3 regions of the Cupriavidus sp. USMAHM13 genome follow, and region 3 is predicted to be linked to each of the others. Evidence: predicted binding sites of a transcription regulator. Region 3 holds the regulator's gene; each other region holds the start of a gene.

Region 1 (3,271 bases), 890 kb from region 3:
GCCGGCCTGCGCGGCCGGCGCCTTGGCGAGCGCGGCGATGGCGGCGCTCTTGGCGTCGAAATCGTCCCCTGCCAGCGGCTTGAGGTCGTCCTGCGTCAGCGGCGCGGCGTGCAGCAGCGGCACCGCGAGCAGCAGCGCGGCGGCCAGCGCGGCGCGCAGGCGGGAGGCGGCGGACTGGAATGCGGTTCGGAGCATGATGGTCTGTGGTCGGCGACGGATGGCAGGACGGCCGGCCTCCTCCGGGGGTGTCCGGTGGCGGCCAGGCCGCCATGCGCGGACATGGCGGTACGATCGGAGGGGCCGGCGCGTGGCGCCGCCCTCCTCCCCCGCTTACATCACCTTGTCGGGCTTGCCTTCGTTGCCCGAGATGAACGGGCTCCAGGGCTGGGCGCGGATGGGCTTCGGCGTCTTCCACACCACGCTGAACTGGCCGTCGCCGCGCACCTCGCCGATCATCACCGGCTTGTACAGGTGGTGGTTGTCGCCCATGGTCAGCGTGAAGCCGTCCGGCGCCTTGAAGGTCTGGCCGTACATGGCCGCACGCACCTTGTCCGGATCGGTGCTGCCGGCCTTCTTGACGGCCTGGGCCCACATATGGATGCCGACGTAGGTCGCTTCCATCGGGTCATTGGTCACGCGCTTGTCGCCGCCGGGCAGGTTGTTGGCCTTGACCCAGGCCGCCCATTCCTTGCGGAAGGCATCGTTGGTCGGGTTCTTGACCGACATGAAGTAGTTCCACGCGGCCAGGTGGCCCACCAGCGGCTTGGTGTCGATGCCGCGCAGCTCTTCTTCGCCGACCGAGAAGGCGACCACCGGCACGTCCTTGGCCTTCAGGCCGGCGTTGCCCAGTTCCTTGTAGAAGGGCACGTTGGAGTCGCCGTTGATGGTCGAGATCACCGCGGTCTTGCCGCCCTGCGAGAACTTCTTGATGTTGGCGACGATGGTCTGGTAGTCGCTGTGGCCGAACGGCGTGTAGACCTCCTCGATGTCCGAGTCGGCCACGCCCTTGCTCTTCAGGAAGGCGCGCAGGATCTTGTTGGTGGTGCGCGGATAGACGTAGTCGGTGCCGAGCAGGAAGAAGCGCTTGGCGCCACCACCCTCCTTGCTCATCAGGTATTCGACGGCCGGGATGGCCTGCTGGTTGGGCGCCGCGCCGGTGTAGAAGACGTTCTTCGACATCTCTTCGCCTTCATACTGCACCGGGTAGAACAGCAGCGAGTTCAGTTCCTCGTAGACCGGCAGCACCGACTTGCGCGACACCGAAGTCCAGCAGCCGAAGGTGACCGCCACCTTGTCCTTGCTGATCAGCTGGCGCGCCTTCTCGGCGAACAGCGGCCAGTTCGAGGCCGGGTCCACCACCACCGGTTCGAGCTTGCGGCCCAGCACGCCACCGCTCTTGTTGATCTCATCGATGGTCATCAGCGCGACGTCCTTCAGCGAGGTCTCGGAGATCGCCATCGTGCCGGACAGCGAGTGCAGGATGCCGACCTTGATCGGCTCCTTGCTCTGCGCCAGTGCCAGCGTGCTGGACCCGATCATCGCCGCCGCGGCCACCGCGGTCAGCTTCAGCATATTGCGTCGTTTCATTGCAGCTCCCAGATTGTCGTGTGTTGTGGAACAGCGAACTCCGGGTGCAGGTTCTGCAACTAGCGTGCCAAGGCCATCGCCGCGTGCGGTGGCCCGGCCGGCGCGGCGGCGGGGCGTGGAACGGGCGCCCGTCAGGGCGGCGCACCAACGGCGTGCAGCGACGCTGCGCACCATCGGCGTGCATGAGGCAGAGTGGTGCATGGCGCGCACGGGTGAAGCGCCAGGCATGCCGGCGCCAAGGGCGCAGCGCGGGCGCCGCGCGTGCGGCGTGAACCACGATCGGGCGTAGGTGCGGCGGCCATGCGCCAAGGCGGCGCGCCAGGGGCAACGCGGCCGGCGCGGCAACCAAGAAAAACGGGCCCCGCAGGGCCCGTTGGTCGGAACATCGGAACATCGCGTGCCGCCGGGCGGCACGCGGCGTTCAATGCGCCATCATGTTGACGTTCATGTTGTGCATGATCCACAGCGAGCCTGCCACCACGATCAGCAGGATCAGCGCGGTGAAGGCCAGCACGATCACGTTCCAGCGCTGCTCCGAAGAGCGGTCGAGGTGGAGGAAGTAGACCATGTGGACGAGGATCTGCACCACGGCCAGCGCCAGGATCACCACCAGGATGGTCGACGGGGCGGCCGAGCCGTCCATCACCATCTTGAACGGGATCACGGTCAGGATGACCGCCAGCACGAAGCCGATCACATAGGACTTGACGCTGCCGTGGCTGGCACCGCCAGCGGCATGGCTGCCGTGGCCGGCGGAGACGTTGCTGTGTTCCATTTACATCGCTCCCATCAGGTACACCACGGTGAACACGCCGATCCAGACGATGTCCAGAAAGTGCCAGAACAGCGCGAAGCACGCCAGGCGCTTGTTCATGGTGGGCGTCAGGCCCTTCTTGGCGATCTGGCACATCAGCACGGCCATCCACAGCAGGCCGCTGGCCACGTGCAGGCCGTGGGTGCCGACCAGCGTGAAGAAGGACGACAGGAAGGCGCTGCGCTGCGGGCTGGCACCCTCGGCGATCAGGTGATGGAACTCGTTGATTTCCATGCCGATGAAGGCCGCGCCCAGCAGGAAGGTGATGGCCAGCCAGAACTGCAGGCGGGCCTTCTGGCCGTTGTGCAGGGCCACCATCGCCATGCCCGAGGTCAGGCTCGAGAACAGCAGCAGGAAGGTCTCGACCAGGACGTAGTTCAGTTCGAACAGTTCCTTGCCCGAGGGGCCGCCCGCCACTTCGCCGCGCAGCACCGCGAAAGCGGCGAACAGTCCGGCGAAGATGATGCAGTCGGTCATCAGGTACACCCAGAACCCGAACACCGTGTTACCGGCGGTGTCGTGGTGGGCGTGGTCGTGGTCGTGCGCGTGGTCATGCGCCGCGGGGGCGGCGTGCGCGGGATAACGGTCTAGGACTTGGGTCGACATGTTCAGGCCTGCGACGCGAGACGGTCAAAATGGCGCGCTTCGACGGCTTCGACTTCCTTCGCGGGCACGTAGTAGTCGATGTGGTCGTCGTTGCTGCGGACGATGAAGGAGACGATCATGCCGACCAGGCCGACGATGGCCAGCCACCAGATGTGCCAGGTCAGGGCGAAGCCGAACACCAGGCTGAAGGCACCGATGAAGAAGCCTGCGCCGGTGTTCTTGGGCATGTGGATCTGGTCGTAGTGCGCTTCCTTCTTCGGCACG
Region 2 (3,271 bases), on a different replicon from region 3:
AGGGCGGCGCCAGGCCGCGGCCGGCGCCGGGCGCCCGCGCCAGGAATGGGAATTGAGCGCGGCCGGGCAGGCGCGCTTTCCCGACACCCACGCCCAGCTCACGGTGCAGCTGATCGGCTCGATCCGCCAACTGTTCGGCGAAGCCGGGCTGGACAAGCTGATCGGGCAGCGCGAGCAGCAGGCACGCGAGGACTACACGCGCGCCTGCGCCGGCGAGGCCACGCTGCCCGAGCGCGTGCGCCGGCTCGCCGCGCTGCGCGAGGCGGAAGGCTATATGGCACGGGTCGAGCGCGACGGCGAGGATTGGCTGCTGATCGAAGACCACTGCCCGATCTGCGCCGCCGCGCAGACCTGCCAGGGCTTCTGCCGCGCCGAGCTGCAGGTGTTCCGCGAGGTGCTCGGCGCGCAGGCGCGCGTCGAGCGCGAGGAGCATCTGCTGGCCGGCGCGCGGCGCTGCGTCTACCGCGTCAGCGCCGCCGGTGAGGTGCCATGAGCGATGCTGCGAGCGATGCCAGGCGCGGCGCCATGATTTCCGGCGCCTTCAGTACGCCTTGAAGTTCGCGCTGACGCGCTGCTTGAGGTAGTCGCCCGCGCTGATCGGCGGGTACTTGCCGGCCGGTCCCGCGATGATGGCATCGCGGTTGGCCTGGCAGAAGAAGGCGATGCTGTAGCGCGCACCCATGGACTCGTGCGGCGCCGGATTCCTGACGCGGTGGAAGTTGGAAGGCAGCCGGTCGTCGCTCCAGCGCATCAGCATGTCGCCGATATTGCAGGTGATGACGGTCTCGTCGGGTTCGATCGAGGTCCATTGCTGCGCCTCCATCTCCTTGCCCGGGCAGACCTGCAGGCCACCCTGCCCGGTGCGCTGGAACAGCAGCGTCAGGCAGTCGAAGTCGGTGTGGGCGCCGGCGCGCCACAGGCCGAGCTTGTCCTGGTACTCGGGCGGGATCGCATAGTAGTGCAGCAGGCGCAGCGTGCTCTGGTACTCGGGCGAGGCGGGCGCGTGCGCGCGCGTGAAGAAGTCGCTGTCGAAGCCCAGCTTGTCGGCGAAGCACGACAGCACTTTCATGCCTACCTCCCAGCACTGCGCCTCGAAGGCGAGCAGGGTGGACTGGAAGCCGGCCAGGGCTTCCTCGCCCGGCCACAAGCCGTCCATGTGCGGGCGCGTGATCTGGTAGGACTCCTTCTGGTCCGGCGTGCCGGTCGACGGCCGCACCTGGGCCTTGCTCTCCCAGCCGGCATTGAGCGCCTTCTTGAGCGGGTGGCGCGCCTTGACCGCCTCGGGCAGGGCGAAGAAGCGCTCGGTCATGGCGAAGGCCTCGTGCACCCGTGCGAGATCGATGCCGTGGTTGGCGACCTGGAAGAAGCCGACCTCGGTGGCAGCCTGCCAGAGCTGGTCGGCGATCTCGGCCTTGCGGCGCGCGAAGTCGGACAGGTCGATGCGGCGGATCTCGCGCGCATGGGTCTCGGAACCCATGGCACCCATGCGCGACTCCTTGCGCAGCTCGGCGAGGGCCGAGCCCGCCGCTGCCGCGGTCATGGCGTCGGCATCGGCGGTGGCAAGGGAAACGGCGGGGATGGCGGTGGTCTCGTTCATGTGGATTCTCCTGGTACGGGATGAGGATGGCCGGACCGCGCAGCGCCGGCCGACCGGGTACCGGGAGCAGCGTCCCGCCAGCGCGGCCGCATCGCCCCCGGGCCCCGGCGGCGGCGAACACAGTGTTCGCGGCGCGCGGACCGCAAGAGCAATTCCCGGCCTGCCGTCGCATGCCCGGCATGCACACGGCTGGTGAACGCTTCTACTCTTGCCCGGGATCAAGCAGGTTCCGGGCCAGCGCCCGGCGCGCCGTTCGCGCCCATGGCGCGCACCGCCGCGGCGCCACGCCACCTCGCCGGCGCCGCCAGCCGGTGCATGCAGCAGGCGGCCCGCACCAATCCGGCCGGCGGCGCAGCATCCACGCACCATCAGCGCACCATCAGCGCGCCGCCGGCTCGCCGCTTCACCCCATGGCACGGTTCCTGCAAAAACGCTGCAGGAGTAGAAGCGTTCAGCGGCCCCGCCGCCCGGAAATTGCTCCAACGAGGTGCGACGCCGCCACCCGCCGCCGCGCGACCCCGCGCATGCCATGCCGCTTCCGGCGGCCGCACCGGTGACCGACCGTCATTCGCCACGAGGGCAAGGACCACCATGCAACGACGCTCCCTGTTACGCGCCGCCGGCGCGACCGCCCTGCTAGCCGCCACGCCGTTCGTGCGTGCCACCGGCTCGCAGCAGAAGTTCAAGTTCAACCTGGGCTGGAAGGTGGAAGCCTCCGGCGCCGGCTTCCTGCTCGCGCAGCAGCGCGGCTACTACAAGGCAGCCGGCCTGGACCTCACCATCGATACCGGCAACGGCTCGTCCTCGGCCATCAGCCTGGTGGCCGGGGGCGCCTACGACTGCGCCTCGGCCGACCTGGCCAGCATGATCGAGTTCAACGTCAACAACCCGTCCGCCGCCCTCAAGGCGGTGGCGATCCAGTACGACCTGAACCCCAACGCCATCCTGGTGCGCAAGGGCGGCCCCATCGCCCGCCCGGCCGACCTGGCCGGCAAGCGCATCCTGGGCCAGCCCTTCAATGCCTCGCGCAAGCTGTTCCCGGTGTTCGCCAAGGCGCAGGGCTTCGACGCGGCCGGGGTGCAGTGGGAAAACGTCGCGCCGGACCTCGGCGACACGCGCTTCGCCAAGGGCGACTTCGACGCCGCCGCCTACTTCTTCTTCACCGGCCTGCTCAATCTCAAGGCGCGCGGCATGGGCCCCGAACACCTGACCGTGTTCCGCTTCTCCGACTACGGCATGAAGTCCTACGGCAACGGCCTGGTGGCCAACCGCCGCGCCATGGCCGAGCCGGAGGTCCTGCGCGCCTTCGTCAAGGCGTCCACGCGCGGCTGGCTCGATGCCATCGCCGATCCCAAGGCCGGCGCCGCCGCCGTCAAGGCGCGCGAGCCGCTGGCCGACGAGACGCTCGAACTGGAGCGCCTGCGCCTGATCGTCGACGGCACCATGAAGACCCCCGACACGCGGCGCGACGGCTGGGGCGCGGCCACCACCGCGCGCCTGCAGGCCACCCTAGACGAGACTGCCGGCGCCTTCGGCCTGAAGTCGGCGCCGGCCCCGGCCGACATCTGGAGCGAGCAGTTCCTGCCCGCCGCGGCCGAGCGCCGCCTCAAGGCCTGAGGGAGGGACACGCCATGGCCCTTCCCATCCTCGACCTCACCGATGCCCTCGCGCCGG
Region 3 (3,271 bases):
CAGCGACTCGCGCGCGAACAGGTTGTCGGTGACCGTGGCCCGCGCCACGCCATGGTTGTTCTCGAAGAGGAGTCCGGCCTGTTCGAAGACGCGCTTCTTGCTGGTGACGCTGACGTCGAGTGTGATGTTGCCTGGCGGCAGCAATTTGGCCAAACGGTTCATGGCAGGTGCGCAGGGATTCCAGATAAGCGGCCCGGTGCGCTGCGCGCCCGGCCGGGTCAAAGAGGCGGAATATCCGCTCGCTCCGCCGGTCGGGCGCCGGCATGCGGAGTATCGGACCATTATAGAGCAGCCCGCCCGCCTTCTTGTGCGGCGCGCAAGCCGCGGTCCCGGCGGTAGCGGCGACTCATGTATTGGAGAGCATACACTGCGTCGCGCCACTTGCGAACTCCCCCGGACGAGGGCGTGTACGGGGCGTGCACGCGAGCCGGTCCGCCAAAAGCAAAAAACCGCGCTGATGCGCGGTTCGTGGTCTGGCCCTTGTGCTGGTGGCCGACGGGCGGCCTCAAGGCAGATCAGGCAGATTGTTCTTATTGTTTTCTCTGGCTATTGCTGCATCTGTGCGGCAGCCATCTGGTACTTCACGGATTCCCGGTCGTGGCTCTGCACGCGGTCCTTGTACCGGATGACCTGACGGTCCAGCTTGTCGACCAGTGCGTCGATCGCCGCATACAGGTCTTCGTGGTGCGCCTCGACGAAGATGTCCTTGCCCTTCAGATGCAGATTGATTTCCGCGTACTGACGCCTGTCCTTTTCCTTGTGGTTGTCGACAGAGAGCAGCACGCTAACGCCGATGACTTGATCGAAATGCCTGACGATACGCTCCAGCTTCGTTTCCACGTACTCACGCAGGGGTGGCGTGATGTCCAGGTGGTGTCCACTGATCTTGAAGTTCATAGCGCTTCTCCTTCTGAAAGAGCCACACCAGGCAGGCGATGCGGCTCGGCTACAAAGACTTGCGGAGATTGACTGCCGGGATCTTCAGCGCTTCTCGGTACTTGGCGACCGTCCGGCGCGCCACGACGAAGCCCTGATCGCCCAGCAATTCGGCAATTCGGCTGTCGGACAGGGGATTCTTCGGGTCTTCGGCTCCTATCAGTTGCTTGATCAAGGCTCGGATAGCCGTTGATGAAGCAGCGCCGCCCGTTTCCGTGGACACATGGCTGCCGAAGAAGTACTTCAGCTCGAAAGTGCCCATGGGGGTGGCCATGTATTTGTTAGTCGTCACCCGAGAGATGGTTGACTCGTGTAATCCCAGTGTATCGGCAATCTCCCGCAAAACCAAGGGGCGCATCGCAATTTCACCGTGGCTGAAGAAGTTCTTTTGACGCTCGACAATGGCCTGTGCGACACGCAGGATGGTGTCGAAGCGCTGCTGGATGTTCTTGATCAGCCAGCGGGCTTCCTGCAGTTTCTGCTGCAGGCCGGCGGCACCGGATTCGCCCTTGGCGCCGCGCAGGATCTGCGCGTACATGTCGTTGATGCGCAGGCGCGGCATCACGTCGGGATTGAGTTGGGCGATCCAGCCGCTGCCGCTCTTGCGCACGAACACGTCGGGCACGACGAAGTCGGCCTGCGGACGGTTGTAGGCGTGGCCCGGATACGGTGCCAGCGAGCGGATCAGGTCATGTGCTGCCTTCAGCGCCGTCTCGTCCACCTGCAGCGCCTTCTTCAAGCGCGTGTAATCGCGCGCGGCCAGCAGTTCCAGGTGGTGGTTGACGATGCCCAGCGCCAGCTCGCGCTGCGGATGCGACAGCCGCCGCAGCTGCAGCGCCAGGCATTCGGCCGCATTGCGCGCTCCCACGCCGGGTGGATCGAAGCTCTGCAGCAGGGCCAGCATGGCCTGCACTTCCTCGATCTCGAACTCCAGCTCTTCGGGCAGCTCTTCGCAGATCTCCTCGAGCGTGGCGCTGAGGTAGCCGTCGTCGTCGAGCGACTCGATCAGGAAGATGGCCAGGCCCTTGTCGCGCGCCGAGATCTTCAGCGGCGCGAGCTGTTCCATCAGGTGCTCGCGCAGGGTCGGCTCGGCGTCGCGCAGTTGCAGCGGCGCCTTCTCGTCTTCGTCGCCCTGGGGGCGACGCGCGAAGTCGTCCAGGCTCCAGTCGCTGCCGTAGTCGTCGGCGCCGTCGCCGAAGCGCTCTTCATCGCCGCCGCCCTCGTCGCTGCGTGCCTCGCCATTGCCCTGCGCTTCGGCCGGGGCCGGCGCGGGTGCGCTCTGCACGTTGATGCTGCCATCGGCGGCCACCCGCAGCGGGCTCTCGATCCAATCGTTTTCGCGCTCGAGCAGAGGGTTTTCGATCAGGGCCTGCTCGACTTCCTGCTGCAGTTCGAGCGTGGAAAGCTGCAACAGCCGGATCGACTGCTGAAGCTGTGGCGTCAGTGCGAGATGCTGGGAAAGGCGGAGCTGAAGCGAAGGTTTCATGCGGCCTATTCTATGCCCATCCGCAGCGCGATGGAACGAAAATTGCTAACGTTCCTGCCGCTTTGTCGCGGTCCCGCGCCGGCGAGGCGCGGCCACCGCATCACATGCGGAAGTTCTCGCCCAGGTAGACCCGGCGCACCGATTCGTTGGCGATGATTTCCTGCGGGCGGCCCTCGGCCAGCACCGCGCCCTCGCTGATGATGTAGGCGTGGTCGCAGATGCCCAGCGTCTCGCGCACATTGTGGTCGGTGATCAGCACGCCGATGTTGCGCGCCTTGAGGAAGCTGACGATACGCTGGATCTCGCCCACCGCGATCGGGTCGACACCGGCGAACGGTTCGTCGAGCAGGATGAAGCGCGGGGCCGAAGCCAGCGCGCGCGCGATTTCCACGCGCCGGCGCTCGCCGCCCGACAGAGACAGCGCGGGATTCTGGCGCAGGTGGGCGATCTGCAGGTCGTCGAGCAGCGCGTCCAGGCGGCGCTCGATCTCCTGCGCCGACAGCGGCTTGCCGTCGACGATCTGCAGCTCCAGCACCGCGCGGATGTTCTCCTCGACGTTGAGCTTGCGGAACACCGAGGCCTCCTGCGGCAGGTAGGACAGGCCCATGCGCGCGCGCTCGTGGATGGCCAGGCCGCTCAGGTGCAGGCCGTCGAGCACGATGTCGCCTTCGTCCAGCGCCACCAGGCCGACGATCATGTAGAAGGAGGTGGTCTTGCCGGCGCCGTTGGGCCCCAGCAGGCCGACCACCTCGCCGCTCTTGACGTCGAGCGAGACGTCCTTGACCACCGTGCGCGAGCCATAGCGCTTCTTCAGGTGGCGTACCGTCAGCGTGCTGCCGCCGGCGGACT

What was found. The regulator sigma-54, encoded in region 3, starts transcription at its own class of promoters, with help from an activator protein. The targets are predictions, from matches to a motif close to TGGCANGNAANCTGCTTT.
Region 1: the regulator sigma-54 is predicted to act here: its motif matches at 1,640-1,657, upstream of urtA (urea ABC transporter substrate-binding protein).
Region 2: the regulator sigma-54 is predicted to act here: its motif matches at 1,817-1,834, upstream of BKK81_RS27350 (isopenicillin N synthase family dioxygenase).

Annotation. Positions count from the first base shown of each region.
Region 1 is NZ_CP017751.1:1,840,998-1,844,268, reverse strand. It holds gene urtB (urea ABC transporter permease subunit UrtB) at 1-195, opposite strand, end outside; gene urtA (urea ABC transporter substrate-binding protein) at 331-1,587, opposite strand; gene BKK81_RS08110 (cytochrome o ubiquinol oxidase subunit IV) at 2,009-2,362, opposite strand; gene cyoC (cytochrome o ubiquinol oxidase subunit III) at 2,363-3,007, opposite strand; gene cyoB (cytochrome o ubiquinol oxidase subunit I) at 3,010-3,271, opposite strand, start outside.
Region 2 is NZ_CP017752.1:2,056,173-2,059,443, reverse strand. It holds gene BKK81_RS27355 (helix-turn-helix transcriptional regulator) at 1-493, shown strand, start outside; gene BKK81_RS27350 (isopenicillin N synthase family dioxygenase) at 542-1,540, opposite strand; gene BKK81_RS27345 (ABC transporter substrate-binding protein) at 2,189-3,214, shown strand; gene BKK81_RS27340 (isopenicillin N synthase family dioxygenase) at 3,229-3,271, shown strand, end outside.
Region 3 is NZ_CP017751.1:948,514-951,784, forward strand. It holds gene ptsN (PTS IIA-like nitrogen regulatory protein PtsN) at 1-162, opposite strand, end outside; gene hpf (ribosome hibernation-promoting factor, HPF/YfiA family) at 547-897, opposite strand; gene BKK81_RS04310 (RNA polymerase factor sigma-54) at 947-2,422, opposite strand; gene lptB (LPS export ABC transporter ATP-binding protein) at 2,523-3,271, opposite strand, start outside.